3 regions of the Streptomyces sp. NPDC052064 genome follow, and region 1 is predicted to be linked to each of the others. Evidence: riboswitches for the same ligand, from Rfam matches in the RefSeq annotation. Region 1 holds a riboswitch; each other region holds the start of a gene.
The links. A riboswitch is a leader RNA that binds a small molecule or an ion and turns the genes downstream of it on or off. The one in region 1 is predicted to bind cyclic di-AMP.
Positions count from the first base shown of each region.

Region 2: it holds a riboswitch for cyclic di-AMP, as region 1 does, so the genes downstream of both, ACZ6TU_RS02500 (C40 family peptidase) here and ACZ6TU_RS25660 (transglycosylase family protein) in region 1, are expected to answer to the same signal.
Region 3: it holds a riboswitch for cyclic di-AMP, as region 1 does, so the genes downstream of both, ACZ6TU_RS18685 (M23 family metallopeptidase) here and ACZ6TU_RS25660 (transglycosylase family protein) in region 1, are expected to answer to the same signal.

Region 1 covers NZ_JBVJJE010000009.1:312,999-320,895, forward strand. The annotation lists gene ACZ6TU_RS25635 (SurA N-terminal domain-containing protein) at 1-162, shown strand, start outside; gene ACZ6TU_RS25640 (nucleoside triphosphate pyrophosphohydrolase) at 230-1,270, shown strand; gene ACZ6TU_RS25645 (hypothetical protein) at 1,287-1,670, opposite strand; gene ACZ6TU_RS25650 (cytochrome P450 family protein) at 1,762-3,021, shown strand; gene ACZ6TU_RS25655 (transglycosylase family protein) at 3,209-4,177, shown strand; cyclic di-AMP (ydaO/yuaA leader) riboswitch at 4,406-4,585, shown strand; gene ACZ6TU_RS25660 (transglycosylase family protein) at 4,590-5,270, shown strand; gene eno (phosphopyruvate hydratase) at 5,527-6,807, shown strand; gene ACZ6TU_RS25670 (FtsB family cell division protein) at 6,908-7,384, shown strand; gene ACZ6TU_RS25675 (DUF501 domain-containing protein) at 7,439-7,897, shown strand, end outside.
Region 2 covers NZ_JBVJJE010000001.1:537,345-545,241, reverse strand. The annotation lists gene ACZ6TU_RS02520 (LuxR C-terminal-related transcriptional regulator) at 1-419, shown strand, start outside; gene ACZ6TU_RS02515 (C40 family peptidase) at 467-1,534, opposite strand; gene ACZ6TU_RS02510 (hypothetical protein) at 1,956-2,309, shown strand; gene ACZ6TU_RS02505 (SLAC1 family transporter) at 2,287-3,300, opposite strand; gene ACZ6TU_RS02500 (C40 family peptidase) at 3,412-4,581, opposite strand; cyclic di-AMP (ydaO/yuaA leader) riboswitch at 4,590-4,762, opposite strand; gene pcrA (DNA helicase PcrA) at 5,053-7,557, shown strand; gene ACZ6TU_RS02490 (M23 family metallopeptidase) at 7,608-7,897, opposite strand, start outside.
Region 3 covers NZ_JBVJJE010000006.1:338,083-345,979, reverse strand. The annotation lists gene ACZ6TU_RS18705 (helix-turn-helix domain-containing protein) at 1-273, shown strand, start outside; gene ACZ6TU_RS18700 (DUF6126 family protein) at 270-389, shown strand; gene ACZ6TU_RS18695 (tyrosine-protein phosphatase) at 399-1,196, opposite strand; gene ACZ6TU_RS18690 (alpha-galactosidase) at 1,377-3,452, shown strand; cyclic di-AMP (ydaO/yuaA leader) riboswitch at 3,770-3,924, shown strand; gene ACZ6TU_RS18685 (M23 family metallopeptidase) at 3,929-4,861, shown strand; gene ACZ6TU_RS18680 (DUF6250 domain-containing protein) at 5,057-5,773, shown strand; gene ACZ6TU_RS18675 (SGNH/GDSL hydrolase family protein) at 5,919-6,704, shown strand; gene ACZ6TU_RS18670 (SDR family oxidoreductase) at 7,023-7,850, opposite strand.

The DNA of each region.
Region 1 (7,897 bases):
CGTCCCGAGTTCTGGAAGGCCCTGTCCGAGGCCTCCAAGGACCTGAACGTCGACCTCAACCCGCGCTACGGCACCTGGGACGTCCAGAAGAGCAGCCGCGCCGACGCGAAGACGCCGTGGGTGCGGGACGTGTCGACGGTCCAGACGCAGCAGAGTATGTAGGGGAACCCCGTCCACAGGCCTGTGGATAACTTCGGGGGCTGTCGGCGGCGTGGGATAGCTTCGAATCGTGAACGCCAACAGTCCCGAAGCCACCCCGCGACCCGAGCAGGCCGCTCCCGGCACGGCCGACACCGCCGCCCCCGGCCGCATCGTCCTGCTCACCACCAGCCACCGCGTCGCCCCCGGCCTGCTGTCCTGGCCCGCCTGGCAGGCACTGCACGCGGCCGACCAGGTGCTGTGCGCGGACGGCGCGCACCCGCAGCTGCCGTATCTGCGTGAGGCGGGGATAGCCGTCGACGAGGCGTCCCCGACGGCCCAGGAGCTGGTCGACGCCTGCTCCGGCGGCCGCACGGTGGTCGTCGTGGCGACGGGCGAGGGCGAGCCGGCCCTGACGGACGGCCTGGCCCGCCTCGCCGGCACCGGCCGCCTCGCCATGCCCGAGCTGGAGCTGCTCCCCGCCTCCTACGACCTGCCGGGCGCCCGCCTGCTCGATCTCGTCCAGGTCATGGACCGCATCCGCGCCGAGTGCCCGTGGTCGTCCCAGCAGACCCACAAGGGCCTGGCCAAGTACGGCATCGAGGAGGCGTACGAACTCGTCGAGGCGATCGAGGAGGGCGACCGCGACGAACTGCGCGAGGAGCTCGGTGACGTCCTCCTCCAGGTCGTCTTCCACGCCCGGATCGCCGAGGAAGGCGGCCCGGAAGAGGGGGACGCTCCCTTCTCCATCGACGACGTCGCCGCCGGCATCGTCGCCAAGCTGATCCACCGCCACCCGCATGTCTTCGGCGACGAGACGGCCACCACGCCCGAGGAGGTCAAGGCGCACTGGCTGCGCACCAAGGCGGTCGAGAAGCAGCGCACCTCGATCACCGAGGGCATCCCCCTCGGCCAGCCCGGCCTGGCCCTCGCCGCCAAGCTGGCGTCCCGGGCCCGCACGGCGAACCTGGACACACCGCTCCCGCCCGTCGAGGGCGTCGGCTACGACCTGCTGGCCCTGGCGGTCCGCGCGGAGTCGGAGGGCGTCGACCCGGAGGCGGCCCTGAGAGCGGCGGCCCGCGCGTACCGGGACGCGATCAGGGAGGCCGAGGGCCGAGATCAACGGCCGTGACGCGGTGCCCGGCGGGTCAGTCCCGCCAGTCCAGCTGCGTTTCGGGGATCCCGATGGAACGGGCGTGTTCCTGTGCCCGCCGACGGCCCTCCGCCCGCCCGTCTGGATCCTGGCCGCGCGGATAGCGGAAGACCTCGCCGGGGAAGACCACGAACGCCTCAGCGGCGGTGTTGTAGTTGACGTACCAGCCCCCGGTCGGAGCCAGGCACGCGGCCAGCCGCTCGGCCAGACGCTCCGCATCGGCCTCCTCCCCGGTGAAGTCCAGGAGCGTCCACCACTGCGGCTGCCCGGCCGCCGCACCCTCCACTTCCACCCTGGCGATCTTCGTGACGCGCAGCGGGACGCCGGCCAACTCGGCCCCGACCCGCAGGCTCTCCGCGATCAACACGCCTTCGAGCACCCGGTCCTCCTCGATCTCGACGCGGTGAGAGTAGCGATGACCTCTGACAGTGCCGGCCGGCGCTGCCCCGGGAGCTGCGTAGGGTCGTGGCATGCAACGTGAAGTGCCCGGGGTGCCCGAACTGTTTTCGTGGGAGTTCGCCTCTGACCCCTACCCCGCCTACGCCTGGCTCCGCGAGCACGCCCCCGTGCACCGCACGAAACTGCCCAGCGGTGTGGAGGCCTGGCTGGTCACGCGGTACGCCGACGCCAAGCAGACGCTCGCCGACCACCGGCTCTCCAAGAACCCGGCGCATCACCACGAACCCGCGCACGCCAAGGGCAAGACCGGGATCCCCGGTGAGCGCAAGGCCGAGCTGATGACGCATCTGCTCAACATCGACCCGCCGGACCACACCCGGCTGCGGCGGCTGGTGTCCAAGGCGTTCACGCCCCGCCGGGTCGCCGAGTTCGCGCCGCGGGTGCAGGAGCTCACGGACGGGCTCATCGACGGGTTCGCGGAGCAGGGGTCCGCCGACCTCATCCACGAGTTCGCCTTCCCGCTCCCCATCTACGCCATCTGCGACCTGCTCGGCGTCCCCCGCGAGGACCAGGACGACTTCCGCGACTGGGCGGGGATGATGATCCGTCACCAGGGCGGGCCCAGGGGCGGCGTGGCGCGGTCCGTGAAGAAGATGCGCGGCTACCTCGCCGACCTCATCCACCGCAAGCGGGAGGCGCTCCCCACCGAGCCCGCCCCCGGCGAGGACCTCATCTCCGGTCTCATCCGCGCCTCCGACCACGGTGAGCACCTCACCGAGAACGAGGCCGCGGCCATGGCCTTCATCCTTCTGTTCGCCGGCTTCGAAACGACCGTGAACCTCATCGGCAACGGCACCTACGCCCTGCTCACCCACCCCGAGCAGCGCGCGCGACTCCAGGCGTCCCTCGCCGCCGGGGAGACCGGTCTCCTGGAGACCGGCGTCGAGGAGCTCCTGCGCTACGACGGCCCTGTCGAACTCGCCACCTGGCGGTTCGCCACGCAACCGCTCACCATCGGCGGACAGCGGATCGCGCCCGGCGACCCGGTCCTCGTCGTGCTGGCCGCCGCGGACCGGGATCCGGAGCGGTTCGCCGATCCGGACGTGCTCGACCTCGGCCGCCGCGACAACCAGCACCTCGGTTACGGCCACGGCATCCACTACTGCCTCGGCGCCCCGCTCGCCCGCCTGGAGGGCCAGACCGCGCTCGCCACGCTCCTCACCCGCCTCCCGGACCTGCGGCTCGCGATGGATCCGGCCGAGCTGAGGTGGCGCGGCGGCCTCATCATGCGCGGGCTGCGCACCCTGCCGGTGGAGTTCACGCCGGCATGACAGCGGCCGTTACCAACCGGGCACCCCGCTCAAACATGACATGCCGTCAGAGCTGTGATCTTCACGTGATCTGCGCGGCATGAACTTGTGACAAGTGATCGTCTGCCGATACGTTCACCCATCATCAGCGCGGCCCGGGGGGACCCTGCGCCGCGCCGGTCTCTGCTGTCTCGCGAAAGGTCTCCGTATGCTCTCCGGGAACGGTCGGCACCGTCGCCCCCGCCAGGCTCCGGCTCTCCTCGTCGCTGCCGGAGTGACCGGCTCCGCCATCGCGATCCCGCTCCTCGGAGCCTCCGGCGCCAGCGCAGCCGACGGTACGACCTGGGACCGGGTCGCGGACTGCGAGACCGGCGGCGCCTGGAGCCAGAACAGCGGCAACGGATACTTCGGCGGCCTCCAGTTGTCCCAGGAGGACTGGGAGAACCACGGCGGCCTCGACTACGCCCCGAGTGCCGACCTGGCCAGCCGTTCCCAGCAGATAGCCGTGGCCGAGAGAATCCTCGCCGACCAGGGGGTCGGCGCGTGGCGGACCTGCGGGCTGCTCTCCGGTCTCCAGCAGGACAAGGACTCGGGCACATCCGACTCGTCCGACTCGTCCACTCCCACGGACTCGCCCGGACTGCTCGACTCCCCCGAGTCGTCTTCTTCGTCTTCTCCGTCCACGTCGCCGTCCCCTGACGCGCCGTCGACCTCGGAGGACGAAAACACCAAGTCCGACAAGTCATCCGATTCTGCCGATTCCTCGACGCGGGACCGGTCGCAGGACCAGGAGCCCGACAGCTCCCCCTCGGACGCTCCCGAGAGTGACAAGTCCGACAACTCGCAGCAGAGCGGCGACTCTTCGGCTCTGACCGACACCGGCTCCGGCCGCCACCGCGGTCCCGGCGCCGACGAGGGCACCGCGGCCGGGGACGGCCGTACGTCCGGGTCCGCGGGGCGGCACGCCTCGCGCGGCGACGAAGCCTCACGTGAGGCGACGGACGGCTCCTACACCGTCCGCTCCGGCGACAGCCTCTGGTCCATCGCCGACTCCCTCGACCTCAGCGGCGGATGGCGCGCGCTCTATGTGGGTAACGAGGCGGCCGTCGGCGCCGACCCGAACCTCATCCGCCCCGGTCAGAAGCTCACGGTAAGGGTCGAAGCGGACGAGCGGTAGCCGGTGGGGCAGTCCGGAAACGGCGGCGGAAGTCACCCTGAAACCGCGCGAATTCGCGTCACTGTTCGCGTCGAATGTCCCGTATAAGCCCGGTGAGAGATAGATCTCAGAAGCCCTGATCGTCTTTGAAATTCCGCCGATCGCGTGTCTACGGTCATGACCGCTCGCCACCGCGAGCCCCGGGTGCCGCAACGCCGAATCCTGCCAGCGGCCGCACGGGAACAGTCGTCGCGTCAAGCGCCGTAGGCAGGAGCGGGGGACCCAAGGTAAGCGCCGGGCCCAGCGGTCGAGGCAACTCGACGGCAGGTCCCGGCTTGGGGTGAAGCCGTGTCCCGTGAGGGACGCGGCCGGGCAACTCAACCGGCCCGAACCCGACAGCTCACCTCGCAGGCGTCGGTGAGGGGATCCATCCATGCTGTTTTCCGGCAAGGGCACGCACCGTCGTCCGTCCAAGGCCTCTCGGGTCATCGCCATCGCCGGTGTCACCGGTGCCGCCGTCGCCGCCCCGCTGATGGCGGCCGGCAACGCCTCCGCCGCCACCGCCTCCGAGTGGGACACCGTCGCCCAGTGCGAGTCCGGCGGCAACTGGTCCATCAACACCGGTAACGGCTACTACGGCGGTCTGCAGTTCTCCGCCTCCACCTGGTCCGGCTACGGCGGCACCAAGTACGCCTCCACCGCCGACCAGGCGACCAAGGAGCAGCAGATCGAGATCGCCGAGAAGGTCCTCGCGAGCCAGGGCAAGGGTGCCTGGCCGGTCTGCGGCAAGGGCCTGTCGAGCGCCGGCTACAGCGGCGGCTCCGCGCAGAGCGGCGGCTCCACCGAGGCCCGCGAGACCGAGCAGCAGCCGGCCTCCCGCTCCGACGAGCGCCCGGCCCAGACCCAGAAGAGCCAGAAGACCGTCACCACCCCGACCGGCAAGAAGGTCAAGAAGGGCGACGGCGAGTACAAGGTCGTCAAGGGCGACACCCTCAGCTCGATCGCGACCGAGCGCAAGGTCGAGGGCGGCTGGGAGAAGCTCTTCGAGCTGAACAAGGACATCGTCACCGACGCCAACCTCATCTACCCGGGCCAGCAGCTGCACCTGAAGTAAGCAGCGGCCCACCCCCGTCCCCACGGGCTCCCCGCCCCGGTGCGCGTTCCCCCCCGTACGCACCGGGGCGGGGTCATTTCCACAACCGTCTTTGTTTCGTTCGGAAACAATTTACTCTCGGTTCTGTCCATGGGGTGGGCGACCCGGTGGCCGATCGGCCGGAGCCGGTTAGGCTCATGTCGCGAGCCACCGCGGCCCGCACCGCGCAGGGCCCGAGCGGCCCGCGTATCCGCGTCACATCAAGAAGGAGATGCTCGTGCCGTCCATCGACGTCGTCGTAGCCCGGGAAATCCTGGACTCCCGAGGCAACCCCACGGTCGAGGTCGAGGTCGGCCTCGACGACGGCAGCACCGGTCGTGCCGCCGTCCCGTCCGGCGCCTCCACGGGCGCCTTCGAGGCCGTCGAGCTGCGCGACGGCGACTCGAACCGCTACCTCGGCAAGGGTGTGGAGAAGGCCGTCCTCGCGGTCATCGAGCAGATCGGCCCGGAGCTGGTCGGCTACGACGCCACCGAGCAGCGCCTGATCGACCAGGCGATGTTCGACCTGGACGCCACCGACAACAAGGGCTCCCTCGGCGCCAACGCCATCCTCGGCGTCTCCCTCGCCGTCGCCCACGCCGCCTCCGAGGCCAGTGACCTGCCGCTGTTCCGCTACCTGGGCGGCCCGAACGCGCACCTGCTGCCGGTGCCGATGATGAACATCCTGAACGGCGGCTCGCACGCCGACTCCAACGTGGACATCCAGGAGTTCATGATCGCCCCGATCGGCGCGGAGTCCTTCTCCGAGGCCCTGCGCTGGGGCGCCGAGGTCTACCACACGCTGAAGAAGGTCCTGAAGAGCAAGGGCCTGGCCACCGGCCTCGGCGACGAGGGCGGCTTCGCCCCGAACCTCGGCTCCAACCGCGAGGCCCTCGACCTCATCCTCGAGGCCGTCAAGGAAGCCGGCTACACCCCCGGCGAGCAGATCGCCCTGGCGCTCGACGTCGCCGCGTCCGAGTTCTACAAGGACGGCGTCTACACCTTCGAGGGCAAGGAGCGCTCGGCCGCCGAGATGACCGAGTACTACGCGGAGCTCGTCGACGCGTACCCGCTCGTCTCCCTCGAGGACCCGCTGTTCGAGGACGACTGGGAGGGCTGGAAGACCATCACCGCCAAGCTCGGTGACAAGGTCCAGCTCGTCGGCGACGACCTGTTCGTCACCAACCCCGAGCGTCTGGCCCGCGGCATCGAGGAGAGCGCGGCCAACGCCCTGCTGGTCAAGGTCAACCAGATCGGTTCGCTCACCGAGACCCTGGACGCCGTCGAGCTGGCCCAGCGCAACGGCTTCAAGTGCATGATGTCCCATCGCTCCGGCGAGACCGAGGACGTCACCATCGCCGACCTGGCCGTCGCCACCAACTGCGGCCAGATCAAGACCGGCGCCCCGGCCCGCTCCGAGCGCGTCGCCAAGTACAACCAGCTGCTGCGCATCGAGGAGATCCTCGACGATGCGGCGGTGTACGCCGGCCGCAGCGCGTTCCCGCGCTTCAAGGGCTGACCCCGTAAGAAGCAGCGTCGTACGTACGTCCCCGTACCCGGTCCCGTACCGTGTCCGGGGACGTACGCGCGTATGACGGTGGAGCGGGAGGCGGACAGACATGGCCGTGAAGGACCGGGACCGGTTCTCCACCGCGACCAGGATCCGGCTGCTCGGCGAGCAGACCGCGGCCCGGGTCTACCGCTCGCAGACCAAGCGCCAGGCCCGCCGCTCCCGGCTGACCGGCCGGGCCGCGCTGCTCGCCCTGGTGATGTGCTCGCTGATCGTGGCCCTGGCCTACCCGATGCGGGAGTACGTCTCGCAGCGCGCAGAGATCGACGACCTCCAGCGCGAACAGCAGCAGGCCCGGCAGCGCGTCGAACGGCTGCGCGACCAGAAGGCGCGCTGGCAGGACGACGCGTACGCGGAGCAGCAGATCCGGAAGCGATTGCACTACGTCATGCCGGGGGAGACGGGGTTCATCGTCGTCGACCCGCACGCGGCGCGGCAGTCGCACGCCGACCTCGGGGCGGCCGACCGCCCCTGGTACTCGAACGTCTGGGACGGGGTCGACAAGGCCGACGCCTCCGACCAGTGAACCCGGACCCCAGCCAGTGACCTGAACCCAGAGAAAGACAGCCTGAACACAGTCATGGAAACGCCCCCGCCGACCACCCCGCGCACCGAGCCCACCGACGCGGACGTCGAGGCCTTCAAGCAGCAGCTCGGCCGGCCCCCGCGCGGCCTGCGCGCGATCGCGCACCGGTGCCCGTGCGGGCAGCCCGACGTCGTCGAGACGGCCCCGCGGCTGCCGGACGGGACGCCGTTCCCCACGCTGTACTACCTGACGTGCCCGCGCGCCGCCTCGGCGATCGGCACGCTGGAGGCCAACGGCGTGATGAAGGAGATGACCGAGCGGCTGGCCTCGGACCCGGAGCTGGCGACGGCGTACCGGGCGGCGCACGAGGACTACATCAGGCGCCGTGACGAGATCGAGGAGCTGAAGAACTTCCCGAGCGCGGGTGGCATGCCGGACCGTGTGAAGTGCCTGCACGTGCTCGTGGGGCACTCGCTGGCCGCGGGGCCCGGGGTGAACCCGCTCGGGGACGAG
Region 2 (7,897 bases), on a different contig from region 1:
AGCCGGTCCGTTTCCTCGCGCTGTCCGTGTCGGACGCCGCCGAGGACGTGATCGGCGTGATCCGCGGCGGGGCCCGCGGGTACGTCACCAAGACGATCACCGGCACGGACCTCGTCGACTCCATCTTCCGTGTCCAGGAGGGCGACGCGGTCTTCTCCCCGCGGCTGGCCGGGTTCGTCCTCGACGCCTTCGCCTCCACGGACGCGCCGCCGGTCGACGAGGACCTGGACCGTCTCACCCAGCGCGAGCGTGAGGTGCTGCGGCTCATCGCCCGGGGCTACGCGTACAAGGAGATCGCCAAGCAGCTGTTCATCTCCGTGAAGACGGTCGAGTCGCATGTCTCGGCGGTCCTCCGCAAGCTCCAGCTCTCCAACCGGCACGAGCTGACGCGGTGGGCGACGGCTCGCCGGCTGGTGTGACGCGGGAAGACCGGGCCGCCTGACGACGGTGCTGCCGCCGCGCCCGGTCAGACCACCCGGGTGGCGCCCGTGAACGGCATCTCGTCGAGCGGGGCGACCCGGACCGGGGCGGACGGGTTCGGGGCGTGGATCATCCGGCCGTTGCCCACATAGATGCCGACGTGACTGATGCCGGCGTAGAAGAACACCAGGTCCCCGGGGAGGAGTTCGGAGCGGGAGACGCGGCGGCCCGCGTCGATCTGGGAGTACGTCGTGCGGGGCAGGGAGACGCCCGCGGAGCGGTACGCGGCCTGGACGAGGCCCGAGCAGTCGAAGGCGTTCGGGCCGGTCGCGCCCCAGACATAGGGGCTGCCGAGCTTCTGGTAGGCGTAGGACACGGCCGCGGCCGCACGGGAGTTGGGCGCCTCGGCCGCGGCGGATCCCGGGGCGGCCAGGGTGCCGCGCGGGCCCGTGGAGGAGCGTGAGGCACGGTCCGTGCCCGGCGATTCTCCGAGCCTGGAACGTTCCTGCGCGCTGAGCCGGGACAGCAGCTGCCGCGCGGAACCCAGCTTGCCGGTGACGGTCTTCTTGTGCCGCTTCAGTTCCGTCTGCCGCGACTTCAGGGACATCAGCTCGATGTGGGCGGCGCCCCGCAGCTGCTCGATCTCCCTCAGCTGCTTGCGTACGCGCGTGACGGCGGCGTTCTGCCGGTTGCCGGCCCGCTCGACGAACTCGGCGTTCTCCAGGTACCGGTCGGGGTCGTCGGACAGGGCGAGCTGCATCGCGGGGTCGAGGCCGCCGGCGCGGTACTGCGCGGCGGCGACCGAACCAAGCGCCTCGCGGGCGGAGTTGAGCCTTTGCTCCTTGCGCGCCGCCTGGTCCTGGAGGCCCTTCAGCCGCTGCCCGGCCGCCTCGGCCTTCTCCTTCGCGCCGTTGTACTTCTCGGTGGCGACCTCCGCCTCCCGGTACAGCTTGTCCACCTCGGCCTTGACCTGGCCCGGGGTGAGCTGTGGTTCGGCGTGCCCGGTTCCGTCGAAGCCCGTCGCCGTCGCCGCGCCGGCGAGGGCGATCGTGGCGGCCGTACGGGCCTTGCTGCCACCGATCGAGCGCTGTCGGGGCTTGCGGTGCGCTGCCAACTGGAGGCCACGTCCTTTCCTCGACCGCCGGTGAGTGCGTACGGCCGCCAGGGGAGCGGACAGCGGCCTGCGCGCGTCCGGCGACGGCCCGCACAGGGGAAGCGGACCGCCGCCGGACCTTCTCGGCGGTGGTGCCCGACTGCCGCCCCTGGCCCGGGCGGCGGTGGGGAGCCGGTCACCTGGTGGAGGACGCTAAACCCCGGGGTGGCGGGCCGGTGGCAGGTGCGCGGAACTGTTCCGAGAGGACCGGTGGTGACCGTATGCGACCGTGATCCCGCCTCGGCGTCGTCGGCTCCACTCAGCGTGATGACCGATGCGTCGAATCGTGGGCGCATGACGGTGATCGGGTGCTATGGGGCGCATATATGCATCCGTGGGCCGGTGTCGGCGGCCCGGGAGCCCCTGATTAGGCTCCGGCCTCATGGACGTACTCATCCACCTCTTCGTCGGCCTCCACATCATCGGCATCGCATCCCTCCTGGGCGGTTTCCTCACCCAGATGAAGGCGATGGGCGAGGGCACCGCCCGCTACACCCCCGCGATGCTGCACGGCGCGCTGACGATGCTGGTCACCGGTGTGATCCTGGTCGGCCTCAACCAGGCCGACGACCAGTCCGTGAACAACATCAAGATCGGCGTCAAGCTGGCCCTGCTGATCGTGATCCTCGGCCTGGTCTACGTGAAAAGGGACGACGCGAAGGTGGACAAGGGCCTGTTCGGCCTGGTCGGGGCACTGACCACGGCGAACGTCTTCATCGCCGTGCTCTGGACCTGACCCGGCCGGGCATGACGTAGGCCCGGGCCGAGGCGACCGCCCAGGCGGTGCCCCCGAGCCACGCGGCCACCGCGACCCACAGCAGGGCCTCCCCGAGGCCGTCGAGCCAGGAGACGTCGAGGACGGCGGCGACGGCCAGTGCCGCCGCCGCCGTCTTGGCCCAGGTGAACACGGTCGCCCAGCGGCGGATGTCGGTGCGGGGCCGGGGCCGTAGGAACTCGGCGGTGAGCAGGACGGCGCAGCAGGCCAGGGCGAGCACGAGCAGCACGACGGTCGCGTGGCGCAGGACACCGCGGTCGTCGTCGTTCCACAGGTACAGGCGTGCGCTGTCGGAGCTGATCAGCCGCGCCCCGGCCAGCGCCGAGAGGGCCGGCGCCCCGCCCGCGAGCCAGTGGTCGCCGCACCCCTCGGCCACCTGCCGCACATCGAAACGGGCCAGGGCGAGCACGTACAGCACGAGCCCGAGCCAGAAGAGCACCAGCGCCGCGTGCGAGAGCCAGGCCGCCGACTCGGCCGCGGCGAGCGTGGCGCCGAGCACGGCGAGCCCCTGCGTGGCCATGCAGCGCGCGAACACCGTCCCGGGCCTGCGTCGCTCCCCGTCCTGCGCGGGGAGGACGAGCGGCACGGGCCAGAGCAGTACGGCCAGTACCAGCAGTGCCGCGGCCAGAGACTGCGAGCCGGCCGCCGAGAAGCCGGTACCGAGGACGGCCGTCGCCGCCACCGTGGTGAGGGCGGTCGTCGCCACGGTGTCCAGAAGGCCCGGCACCCCCGCGTACGCCCGCCACCTGCCGCCGGCCGGCAGCAGCCGCAGGGTGAAGTCCGCGGCGAGCATCAGCCAGGCCGCGCAGGCCAGGCCGAGGGCGACGCGGGAGAGGACGTCGTACCCCGCCAGATCCAGACCGACCGCCAGGGTGCCGGTCGCCAGCACGGCGGCACTCGCGGACGGCGCGCGCTGCGCCCACCAGGCGGTGGAGGGGGAGGGGCCGGACATGGGGCCGATGCTAGGAGGCGCCGCGCGCGTTACCGGCGGGGCACGCGCGCGGGCGCCTCAAAAACGCGCGAGCGCCCTCACGCGCGCGTGCCCTCAGTGCCGTACGGGCCCTCAGGCCGGCCGCACCACGCTGTGGATCGACGACTCGCCGTCGTAGTAGATCGACTCCTCGCGCACGTAGGTGCCGGGCTTCGGGGCGTGGATCATCATGCCGTTGCCGATGTAAATGCCGACGTGGGTGATGTCGTCGTAGAAGAAGATCAGGTCACCGGGCTGGGCGGCGGCCAGGGAGACCGTGGTGCCGGCGTTGACCTGGTCGTAGGTCGTGCGTGGCAGGGTGACGCCCGCGGCCTTCCACGCGGCCTGGGTGAGGCCGGAGCAGTCGTAGGAGCCGGGGCCGACGGCGCCCCAGACGTACGGCTTGCCGATCTGGGCGCGGGCGAAGGCGAGCGCCTTCTCGGCCTTGGTGGCGTACGAGGAGTCGGCCGGGGCCGTCGAGGAGGAGGACGAACCCGACGACGAGGACGAACCGCTCTGCTGCTGCTGGGCGGCCTCCTCCTGCGCCTTCTGCTGCGCGGCCTGCTGCCGGGCCAGCTCGGCGGCCTTGCGGGCGGCCTCCTGCTGCTTCTCCCTCTCGATCGCCGCGAGCCGCGCCTTCTCCTCGGCGGTCAGCTTCGACAGCAGTTCACGCGCGTCGGCGAGCTTCCTCTGGACGGTCGCCTTGGCCGTCTTCAGGTCGCCCTGCGTATCGGTGAGCGTCTCGAGGCTCTCGGTGGCCTCCTGACGCTTCTTCATCGTCTCGGACTGCTGGGTGACGTAGTTGTCGACCGCGACCTTCTGGCGGCCGGTCATCCGGTCCATCAGCTGGGTCTGGTCGAAGTAGTCCTGCGGGGTGTCCGCGAGCAGGAACGTCGCCGTGTCCGGGGCGGAGGCGCCGGTGCGGTACTGGGCGGCGGCGAAGGAACCAAGTTCCTCCCGGGCCTCGTTGAGCTTCTGGGTGCGCTTGGCGACGTCGTCGAGGAGGGTGTCGACGCGCTTGCGCTGCTTGGTGGTCTTCTCCTTGGCCGAGTTGTACTTGTCGGTCGCCGACTCGGCCTGGCGGTACAGGTCGTCGACCTTCTTCTCGACTTCCTCGAGACTCGGCTTGTCGTCGGCCTCGGGGGCGGCGTTGGCCGACTGGGACAGCAGGGCCACGGATGTGAGGGCCGCCGTTGCGAGGGCGGGGGTCCGTATGCCTGCGACGCGCGTACCCGCGGGACGCGACTTGCGGTGCGACGCCAAGGGAGGCGACTCCTTCCATGCTCCGCCTACCGGGTTAGCTGTCGGGTTCGGGCGGGTACTTCGGAAGGGTTGCCCTACGGCCATCTCCGTGAAGGAGGCGGGCCGATTCACCCCAAAGTTCTCGGTTGGGTCCCCGGCTCCGGCTGCCGCTGCGGCACACCGGACTCGGCGGAGGCCGCGCGGCCCGGCGACGTTCGCCGGTGGGGGTCGTGCGGCCTGCCCGCACGGTAGCCAACTCGTGTGGCCCTTGTGAAGGTTGATGGGTGATATGCCCGATACATTTTCGTGACCTTATCCCAGAGCGTCGCCGATAGTGATCGATCTCGGGGGGTTGGTCACGAGTCGTCCATGAATGTGACGGCCGTAGCAACCTGTGATCATGTGGCGATGCAGGGTGACGAGGGGGTCCGTTCGGTGATGTTCTCAGGGCGGCGGCGGGCTGTCAGTGGGGCGCCCTAGACTCGGAGAGCGATGAGCAGCCTCTTTGACGACAGCTTCCTGGCGGACCTCCAGGCCCAGCGGGGCCCCGCGGACGAGCCCCCGCCGCCACCCGAGGACGATCACGTACCGGAGCCGGTTCCGGACGATCTGTTCGGCGGGAAGTTCGACGTGCCCCCGGACCGGGACGCCTACTACCGCGACGGCGCCCCGCGCCCGGTGGTGGACACCGCCGCCCTCCTGGAGGGGCTGAACGACAACCAGCGCGCCGCCGTCGTCCATTCCGGTTCCCCGCTGCTCATCGTGGCAGGCGCCGGGTCCGGCAAGACCCGCGTGCTCACGCACCGCATCGCCCACCTGCTCGCCGAGCGGGGCGCGCACCCGGGCCAGATCCTCGCGATCACCTTCACCAACAAGGCCGCGGGTGAGATGAAGGAGCGCGTCGAGCAGCTCGTCGGCCCGCGGGCGAACGCGATGTGGGTGATGACCTTCCACAGCGCGTGCGTGCGCATCCTGCGGCGCGAGAGCAAGAAGCTCGGCTTCACGTCCTCCTTCTCGATCTACGACGCCGCCGACTCCAAGCGCCTGATGGCCCTGGTCTGCCGCGACCTGGACCTCGACCCCAAGCGCTTCCCGCCGAAGTCCTTCAGCGCCAAGATCAGCAACCTGAAGAACGAGCTGATCGACGAGGAGGACTTCGCCGCCCAGGCCTCCGACGGCTTCGAGAAGACCCTCGCCCAGGCCTACGCGATGTACCAGTCGCGGCTGCGCGAGGCGAACGCCCTCGACTTCGACGACCTGATCATGACGACGGTCAACCTGCTGCGCGCCTTCCCGGACGTCGCCGAGCACTACCGCCGCCGCTTCCGCCATGTGCTGGTGGACGAGTACCAGGACACCAACCACGCCCAGTACGCCCTCGTCCGGGAGCTCGTCGGCACCTTTGAGCACCCCGTCGACGTACCGCCGGGCCCGGACGACGTCCCGCCCGCCGAGCTGTGCGTGGTGGGTGACGCGGACCAGTCGATCTACGCCTTCCGCGGCGCGACCATCCGCAACATCCTCCAGTTCGAGGAGGACTACCCGGACGCGACGACGATCCTGCTGGAGCAGAACTACCGCTCCACCCAGACGATCCTCAGCGCGGCCAACGCGGTCATCGAGCGCAACGAGTCCCGCCGCCCCAAGAACCTGTGGACCAACGCGGGCACGGGCGCCCAGATCACCGGCTACGTCGCCGACACCGAGCACGACGAGGCGCAGTTCGTCGCCGACGAGATAGACCGGCTCACGGACGCCGGCGAGGCGAAGGCCGGTGACGTCGCCGTCTTCTACCGCACCAACGCCCAGTCCCGTGTCTTCGAAGAGATCTTCATCCGCGTCGGCCTGCCCTACAAGGTCGTCGGCGGCGTCCGCTTCTACGAGCGCAAGGAGGTCCGGGACGTCCTGGCCTACCTGCGCGTGCTGGCCAACCCGGAGGACTCGGTGCCGCTGCGCCGGATCCTCAACGTCCCCAAGCGGGGCATCGGCGACCGCGCCGAGGCGATGATCGACGCCCTCGCCCAGCGCGAGAAGATCAGCTTCCCGCAGGCACTGAAGCGCGTGGACGAGGCATACGGCATGGCCGCGCGCTCCACGAACGCCGTCAAGCGGTTCAACACACTGATGGAGGACCTCCGTACGATCGTCGAGTCCGGCGCCGGACCGGCCACCGTGCTGGAGGCCGTCCTGGAACGCACCGGGTACCTCGCCGAGCTGCAGGCTTCCACCGACCCGCAGGACGAGACCCGGATCGAGAACCTCCAGGAACTCGCCGCCGTCGCCATGGAGTTCGAGCAGGAGCGCGGCGAGGACACGGTGACACCAGGGGCTGCCGCCCCGGGGGGCACGCTGTCCGACTTCCTCGAACAGGTCGCGCTGGTCGCCGACTCCGACCAGATCCCCGACGAGGAAGACGGCGACGGCGTCATCACGCTGATGACCCTGCACACCGCCAAGGGCCTGGAGTTCCCCGTCGTCTTCCTGACCGGCATGGAGGACGGCGTCTTCCCGCACATGCGCGCCCTCGGCCAGACCAAGGAGCTGGAGGAGGAGCGGCGCCTGGCGTACGTCGGCATCACGCGCGCGCGGGAGCGGCTGTATCTGACGCGGTCCACGCTGCGCAGCGCCTGGGGCCAGCCGTCGTACAACCCGCCCTCACGGTTCCTGGAGGAGATCCCGCCGGCGTACCTGGAGTGGAAGCGGACGGGGGCGACCGCGCCCGCGTCCTCCGGGCCGGTCTCCGGGGTGGCGGCCTCGCTGTCGTCGTCCCGCTCGCGTTCGTCGGCGTCGGGCGCGTCCGGTTTTTCCACGCGCCGGACCTCCGAGAAGCCGGTCGTGGGGCTGGCGGTCGGGGACCGGGTCACGCACGACCAGTTCGGGCTCGGGACCGTCGTGGCGGTCAAGGGCACGGGCGCGAACGCCGAGGCGACGATCGACTTCGGGGACACCAAGCCGAAGCGGCTGCTGCTGCGGTACGCGCCGGTGGAGAAGCTGTAGCCGTATGAGACCAGCCCCCGTTCGCCGAACGGGCGGGGGCTGCCCGGACGTTACGTCGGGTCGATGCCGTGGCTGCGCAGCCACGGGAGCGGGTCGATCGCCGAGCCGCCGGCCGGGCGCACCTCGAAGTGCAGGTGCGGGCCCGTCGAGTTGCCGGAGTTTCCGGAGCGCGCGATCGGATCGCCGGCCTTCACGGTCGTACCGGAGGGGACCGTGTAGGTGGAGAGGTGGCAGTACCACGTCTCCGTGCCGTCCTTCGCGGTCAGGATCAGCATGTTGCCGTACGCGCTGTTCCACTGGGTGCGGACGGTGCCGTCGGTCGCGGCCATCACGGTCGTGC
Region 3 (7,897 bases), on a different contig from region 1:
CGCGTCCACGTCCCCCATGGCTCTCAGGGCGACATCGTGCGCGTCCACCCCGGCGAGGAGTGGCTCCACGTGCTCCGGGGACGGCTGCGGCTGAGCCTCGGCGACACCACGCACCAGCTCGCGCCCGGCGACAGCGCCCACTTCGACTCGCTGACCCCGCACCGGATCGCCGCCCAGGACCCGGACGGCGTCGAGCTGCTCTTCGTCCACACCCTCCTGCAGAGCCCCACAGCCGCCCTGTGCCTCGGTCCCACCCCTGGAGACATGCCATGAAGGACATGGAGGAGAAGTTCCCCCGCGCCCTGTGGGTGCGGCTGTTCATCTACCTCGTGGTGGGGCACGTCTTCGCCGCTTTCGTGTACTTCCTGTTCGAGGCAGGGGCACGCTAGCCGCGTTCCTCAGTCGAGCAGTCGCTCGCGCAGCAGCTCCCGGGTCTCCGGGGTGAGCCCGAGCCCCTTCTCCAGATAGGCGTCGACGCCGCCCCAGGTCTCCTCGATGGTGTCGAAGGCCGCCGTCAGGTACTCGGCGCGCGCGTCGAACAGGGGGCTGAGCAGCTCCATGACCTCGGGGGAGTAGGCCGAGGCGGCGGAGCTGCTGCGGTGCACCTTGTAGCGGCGGTGCTTGGCGTTGGACTTCAGGTAGTCGTCGAGGATCGCCTCGCGCTCGACACCCAGGGCGAGCAGCGTCACCGCGATGGACAGGCCCGCGCGGTCCTTGCCCGCCGCGCAGTGCATCAGGGCGGGGACGCTGTCCTCGGCGAGCGCACGCAGCACCTGGGAGTGCTCGGCCGTGCGGTGCCGGATGATCGTGCGGTACGAGGCGATCATCCGGTCCGCCGCCTTGCCGTCCGAGAGGATCGCGCGCAGCTGGTCCAGGTCGCCGTCGCGGACCATCCGCCAGAACTCGGCGCCGTCGGCCGGGTCGCTCAGCGGCAGGTTCACATTGCGCACGCCCGGCAGCTCGACGTCGGGCCCTTCGAGCTTCTGGTCGGCCGCGTTGCGGAAGTCGAAGATCGTGTGCAGGCCCAGGGTGGTCAGGAAGGCGGCGTCCTCCCCGGTCGCATGGGCGAGGTGGCCGCTGCGGAACAGCATCCCCTGCCGCACCCGCCGTCCGTCCACGGTCGGCAGTCCGCCCACATCCCGGAAGTTGCGCACTCCGGCCAGCTCGGGCTCGGTCGACGGGACCTGCTGTGTCACGAGGGCTCCTCCCCTTCGGCGCCGCCGGCGCGGCTCGTCGACGGGCATCACCCGACGATACGACATGCCCTGCCTGGGGCAATGAGTTGTCCACAGGCGTTGCCCGGAGCACCCGGAGCCCTCGATGATGTTGGGGCCTGGTCGCGCCTGGTCGGGCTTGTACGAATCTGTGAGGGCTTGATGCTGGACATCTCCGAAGACGGTCGTACGTGGGTGCTCTCGGGTCCGGCCAGTAGTTACGCCGTCCATGTCACCGACCGCGACGAGCTGCTGCACCTGCACTGGGGCCCCCGGATCGGCCTCGCCGACGCCGAGGCCCTCGCCGTCCGGCCGCTGCCGGACTACTGGCCTTTCGAATCCCCGCTCGACGGGCGCGAGGAGTATCCGGTCGAGGGCGGCCCCCGTTTCGTCCGGCCCGCCCTGTCCGTCCGCACCGCGGAGCGGCGCGGCACCGAGTGGACCTACGCCGGGCACGACGCCGAGGCCGACGAGCTGCGGCTGCGCTTCCGCGACGGTGACCTGACCATCACGCTGCACTACCGGATGCGCTCCTCGACGGACGTCGTCGAGCGCTGGGTGACCCTGGACAACCACGGACCCGCCGTCGAGGTGCTGCGCGCCGACTCCGCCACCTGGACCCTGCCCGACCGCGACACCTGGCGGCTGTCCCAGCTGCACGGCCGCTGGGGCGCCGAGTCCCGGCTGGAGCGCTCCGTCCTCACCCACGGCGAGAAGGTCATCGGCAGCCGCCGCGGCCACACCGGTCACCAGCACCTGCCGTGGGTCGCGCTCGACACCGACGCGACCGAGGAGAGCGGGGAGGTCTACGGTTGCGCCCTGGGCTGGTCCGGGTCCTGGCGGATCGCCGTGGCCCAACTCCCGGACGCGCGCGTGCAGATCACCGGCGGGGCGGGGTACGACGACTCGGGCCTGCTGATGCTCGGCACGGGGGAGTCGTACACGACCCCCGTCTTCGCCGGGCTCTGGAGCGACGGTGGCTTCGGCGGGGCGAGCCGCGCCTGGCACGCCTACCAGCGGGCGTACGTGATCCCGGACGCCGACCAGGACCGGCCGGTGCTGTTCAACTCCTGGGAGGCCACCGAGTTCGACATCTCGGAGGAGCAGCAGCGGGCGCTCGCCGAGCGGGCCGCCGCCATGGGCGTCGAGCTGTTCGTGGTCGACGACGGCTGGTTCGGGGCGCGCACCAGCGACCGGGCCGGGCTCGGCGACTGGACCCCGAACCCCGACCGCTTCCCGGGCGGCCTCAAGCCGCTCGCCGACCACGTGCACGGCCTCGGCATGCGGTTCGGGATCTGGGTCGAGCCGGAGATGGTCAACCCGGACAGCGACCTGTACCGCGCGCATCCGGAATGGGTGCAGTATCAACCGGGACGAAAGCGTACAGAGTTCCGCAATCAGCTCGTACTGAACCTGGCTCGCGAGGATGTCCAGGAGTACCTCTGGGAGCGGCTCGACGGTCTCCTCTCCAGCGCCCCGATCGACTACGTCAAGTGGGACTTCAACCGCTGCTTCACCGACGCCGGCTGGCCGGACGACCCCTACCCGCAGCGGCTGTGGGTCGACCACGTCCACGGCCTGTACGCCCTGCTGGACCGGCTGCGGGTCGCCCATCCCGGGGTGGCCTTCGAGTCCTGCTCGGGCGGCGGCGGCCGGATCGATCTCGGCGCGCTGAGCCGCACGGACCAGGTGTGGACCTCGGACAACACCGACCCGCTCGACCGGCTCGCCATCCAGTACGGCTTCAGTCAGATCCATCCGGCACGGGTCATGGCCGCCTGGGTCACCGACAGTCCGAACGCCATGCTCAACCAGCGGGCCAGTTCCCTGCGGTTCCGGTTCGTCAGTGCCATGGCCGGGGTGCTCGGGGTCGGTGGCGACCTCACGAAGTGGACGGAGGCGGAGCTCGCCGAGGCGCGGGACTGGGTGGAGCTCTACAAGGAGATCCGGCCTGTGGTGCAGCGCGGCGACCTGTACCGGCTGCGTCCGCCGGAGGGCGGCCTGAGCGCCGTGCAGTACGCCCTCGGCGACGAGGTTGTCGTCCTCGCCTGGCTCCAGGCGCAGCGCTACGGCGAGCCCGTTCCGGCGCTCCGGCTGCGGGGCCTCGACCCCACGGCATCGTACGAATGCCTCGAAACGGGCGAAGTTCACCGGGGTGCCGTGCTGCTCCATCACGGGCTGCGGGTCGGCCTGCGCGGAGATCTGGACGCCACCGTCGTCCGGCTTAAGCGTAAGTAGCCGTTCTGCCCGAATAGGGAGCGCTTTGGTTATTTCGACATAACGTGCCCCGATCGTAAAGGAAACGAGGTCGGGGTGCGTGAGCATCGTCATATTCGTGACGATGTGTTGTTGCCATGTGCACGTAATTTTGGTGCTGTTCAGGGGCATTGAGGAAAGCGGGAGATCGGAAATCCACGCTCCGTGACGGAAAATGTGCCGATGCGTCAAGAAAAACGCTGTCACAGGCAACCGCAAGCTTGTCCCTTTGCGTCTTGGTCGCTTACGTTCCACACCAATCCGGACGGACGCCTAATCCTGCCGCCGCCCGGAGCCCCACACACTGACCCGACGTACGGCAGGAGCGGGGGACCCACAGGTAAGACGCCTGTTCCGGTTCCCGGAACGGCTTGGGGTTAAGCCGCGCCTCGGCGCGGCCGGGCATCTCCAGCCCGCACCCGACAGCTCACCTCGCAGGCGACGGAGAGGAATTCGCCATGCCCGCGAAGGGTAAGCACCGCCGCCCGAAGACCCAGCGTTTCACCCGCTCCATCGCCGTCGCCGGAACCGGCGGGGCGGCTCTCGCCCTTCCGCTCATGGGGGCCGCCGGTGCCCACGCCGCCACCCCGCAGTCGGCTCCGGAAAAGGCCGTCCAGTCCGCTCCGGTCGCCGAGAAGGAGGCCGCCGAGAAGGCCACGGGCGCCCGCACGTACACCGTGCAGGCCGGTGACTATCTCGCGAAGATCGCCGACGATCAGAACGTCAGCGGCGGCTGGAAGAAGCTCTACTCGGACAACCGGGACGCCGTCGGCGACGACCCGTCGCTGATCCACCCGGGCCTGAAGCTGTCGATCGGCAAGAAGGCGGCGGGCGAGTCCAAGTCTTCGTCCCCGTCCTCGTCGAAGTCCTCGGCCCTCAAGCCGTCGAAGCCCTCGGCTTCCAAGTCCTCGGCTTCGAAGTCGTCCGCCTCCGGGTCGTCCTCGAAGCCGGCTGCCGCCAAGCCGGCCGCCGCGACCTCCAGCGGCTACAGCCTCCCGGTGGACGGCGCCACCGTCGGCACCCCGTACCGCATGTCCGGCAGCATGTGGTCCAGCGGCTACCACACCGGTGTCGACTTCGTCGTCCCGACCGGCACCTCGCTCAAGGCCGTCGGCGCGGGCACGGTCGTCTCCGCGGGCTGGGGCGGCGCGTACGGCAACCAGGTCGTCATCAAGCTGAACGACGGCAACTACGCGCAGTACGCCCACCTGTCCTCGCTCTCCGTCTCGGCCGGCCAGACCGTGAGCGCCGGACAGCAGATCGGCCTCTCCGGTGCCACCGGCAACGTGACCGGACCGCACCTGCACTTCGAGATCCGCACCACGCCGGACTACGGCTCGGACGTGGACCCGGTCGCCTACCTGCGCTCGCACGGCATCTCCGTCGGCTGACCGACCGCACGACCACCTGCCTGACACGCGACCGTTGGCCGGACCCCGATCCCCGGGTCCGGCCTTCGGTGTGTGCGCACCTTCCGGTCATCCCAAGGGATCGACAGCGGGCGGCAGTTGGGAGACAGTGATCCCGTCCGGAGCGCAAGCGCTTTCTAGAGCCTTCCAGGCGGATCCCCCAAGGAGACGTGTCCCGTGCCGACCACTCGCAGAGCGTTCGCAGCCCTGTCCGCCGGAGCCGCCCTGACGGCCCTCGTTCCGACGGGCGCCGCGTACGCCGCGCCCCGGCACCGCCGCCTCGTCGCCCACGACGACTTCTGCCACGGCCTCGCCCAGTGGGCGACCGAACTCCAGGGCGGCGGCACCGTCACCGCCTCTCGCGGCGTTCTGGAGATCGACGTGCCGAGCGGGGCGACCGTGTGGTTCAGGCGGCGGCTCGAAGGCCCTTACGTCCTCGAGTACACCGCCACGCCTGTCTCCGAGGGCGGGGTCAACGACCGGGTCTCGGATCTCAACAACTTCTGGAACGCGACCGACGTGCGCTCCCCGGGCGACCTCTTCGCCACGCCGCGGGGTGGGGCGCTGGAGGAGTACGACCACCTGACGACGTACTACTCCGGTTACGGCGCCAACTACAACACCACGACCCGGCTGCGGCGGTACGTCGGCGAGCCCGGCGTCCGGCCCTTGATCTACGACTACACCGAGCCGCTGCTGGTCCCCAACGAGCCCAATCGGGTCCGGATCGTCTCCGACGGCTCGACGGTCAGGTGGTGGAACAACGGGCGCCTCGTCTTCGACTACGCAGACCCGCGGCCGTACACCGGCGGGCACTTCGCCTTCCGGACCGTGTGGAGCCACTTCCGGATCACGGGCTTCCGGGTATGGCGACTGACTCCCCAACATCGCTGACGGGTGACGTATTCCGGAGTTGGCGAACACTTTGGGAGTGGCTTATCTCACCGCCCGTCAACCCCTGCCTACGGTCGCGTAGGTCACATTGGAGGGTGAATCATGAGCGGCTGTGGCAGACGATTCGAAGAGTGACAGCAGAGCAGTGATCGGGTCGTACGTGGCGGTGGGGGACAGCTTCACCGAGGGCGTCGGTGATCCCGGCCCCGACGGGGCGTTCGTCGGCTGGGCCGACCGGTTCGCCGTCCTGCTCGCCGACCGCCGGCCCGAAGGCGACTTCCAGTACACCAACCTCGCCGTGCGCGGGAAGCTCCTCGACCAGATCGTGGCGGACCAGGTTCCGCGGGCCGCCGAAATGGCCCCGGACCTCGTCTCGTTCTGCGCCGGGGGCAACGACATCCTCCGGCCCGGTACCGACCCGGACGAGGTGGCCGAGCGTTTCGAGCGGGCCCTTGTGCGGCTCACCGCCGTGGCCGGCACGGTGATGGTGACGACCGGGTTCGACACCCGTGGGATGCCCGTGCTCAAGCACCTGCGGGGCAAGATCGCGACGTACAACGGGCATGTCCGGGCCATCGCCGACCGGTACGGCTGCCCGGTGCTCGACCTGTGGTCCCTGCGCAGTGTCCAGGACCGCAGGGCATGGGACGCCGACCGGCTGCACCTGTCGCCCGAGGGGCACACGCGGGTGGCGCTCCGTGCGGGGCAGGTGCTCGGGCTGGAGGTTCCGGCCGACCCGGAGCAACCGTGGCCACCGCTGCCGGCGCGGGGGCCGCTTGAGGTTCGGCGGGACAATGTGCACTGGGCGCGGGAGTTTCTGGTGCCGTGGATCGGACGGCGGCTGCGTGGGGAGTCGTCGGGGGATCACGTGACGGCCAAGGGGGCTCTGTCGCCGGAGGACATCAGGATGCGGATCGCTTCGGTGGCGTAGGGGGACGGGTGCGGGTGCCTGCGGCGGCCTGCGGGGGTGCGGTGCGGGCGCCTGCGGCGGCCTGCGCGGGTGCCGTGCGGGTGCCTGCGGCGGCCTGCGCGGGTGCGGTGGGGTGCGCGTAGCGCCTTCGCGGTGGTGGTGGGTCGGGGCCGCGCCGGGGGGTGTCCGTCCTCGGAACGGCGCGATGGGGTCGAGTACCGACTGACTGTCCGCTGACGCGCCAACCGCTGCGGGCGGACACCCCCCGACACGTCCCCTTCTCGCCGTCGGCGGGTGCGGGCCCGTCGTGGCCGCCCTGGTGAGCGCGCCGCTTCGCGCTCAAGCTCCCACCGCGAGGAACTGGCGGGCGCCGCGCAACGTGGTGTGCAGCTTGCGCTGGGTGGCGCGGCTGTCGAGGCGGACGTCGAGGGCCCCGGGGAGCGCGCTTTCGGCCCGCAGGCCCACGGGCAGCCGGGAGACGTCGAGCCCGTCGCGCCTGGCTACAAGGGTTCCGAGCTCGTGGCGGCTCACGGCGTCGGACCCTGCCAGATGGTGTACGCCGTGTGCGTCGCAGCCCGCGAGTTCCAGCAGGGCGGCGGCCAGGTCGGCCACATGGACGGGACAGCGGACGTCGTCGGTGAACAGGACGCCGTTTCGGGTACCGGCCACGAGGTCGTGCACCATGCGTACGTGCACGGACTGCCGGTCGCCGATGATCAGCGAGGTGCGAGCGACAACGGCATCCGGGTGTACGAGGCGAACCCCTGTCTCCGCTGCGGCCTTGGCCGCGCCGTAGGGGGTGACAGGATCGGGCGGGCAGTCCTCGTCGTAGTGGACGCGTGCGCCGGAGAACACTGCGTCGCTGGATACATGGACCAGGCGGCAGCCGTACTTCACCGCAGCCATCGCCATGCGGACAGGGCCCTCGGCGGTGACCGCCCAGTCGGATTCGCTGCTCGTCGCGTTGACGACGAGGCGCGGGCGGACCTCAGCCCCGACTGCTTCGACGCGCTGGGGGTCCCGCAGGTCGAGGGCGTGCCATGCGACCCCGGGGGTGGTGCCGGGCCTGGTCGCGAAGGTCGCGGCCGTCGCGTGCCCGGCCGCTGCCGACCGGCGGACCAGTTCAGCGCCCAGGAACCCGCTACCACCGATGATCAGGACTGTCATGACGCGACACAGTAGTTCCATGTGCTCGGGCGTCACGCGCTTGGTGA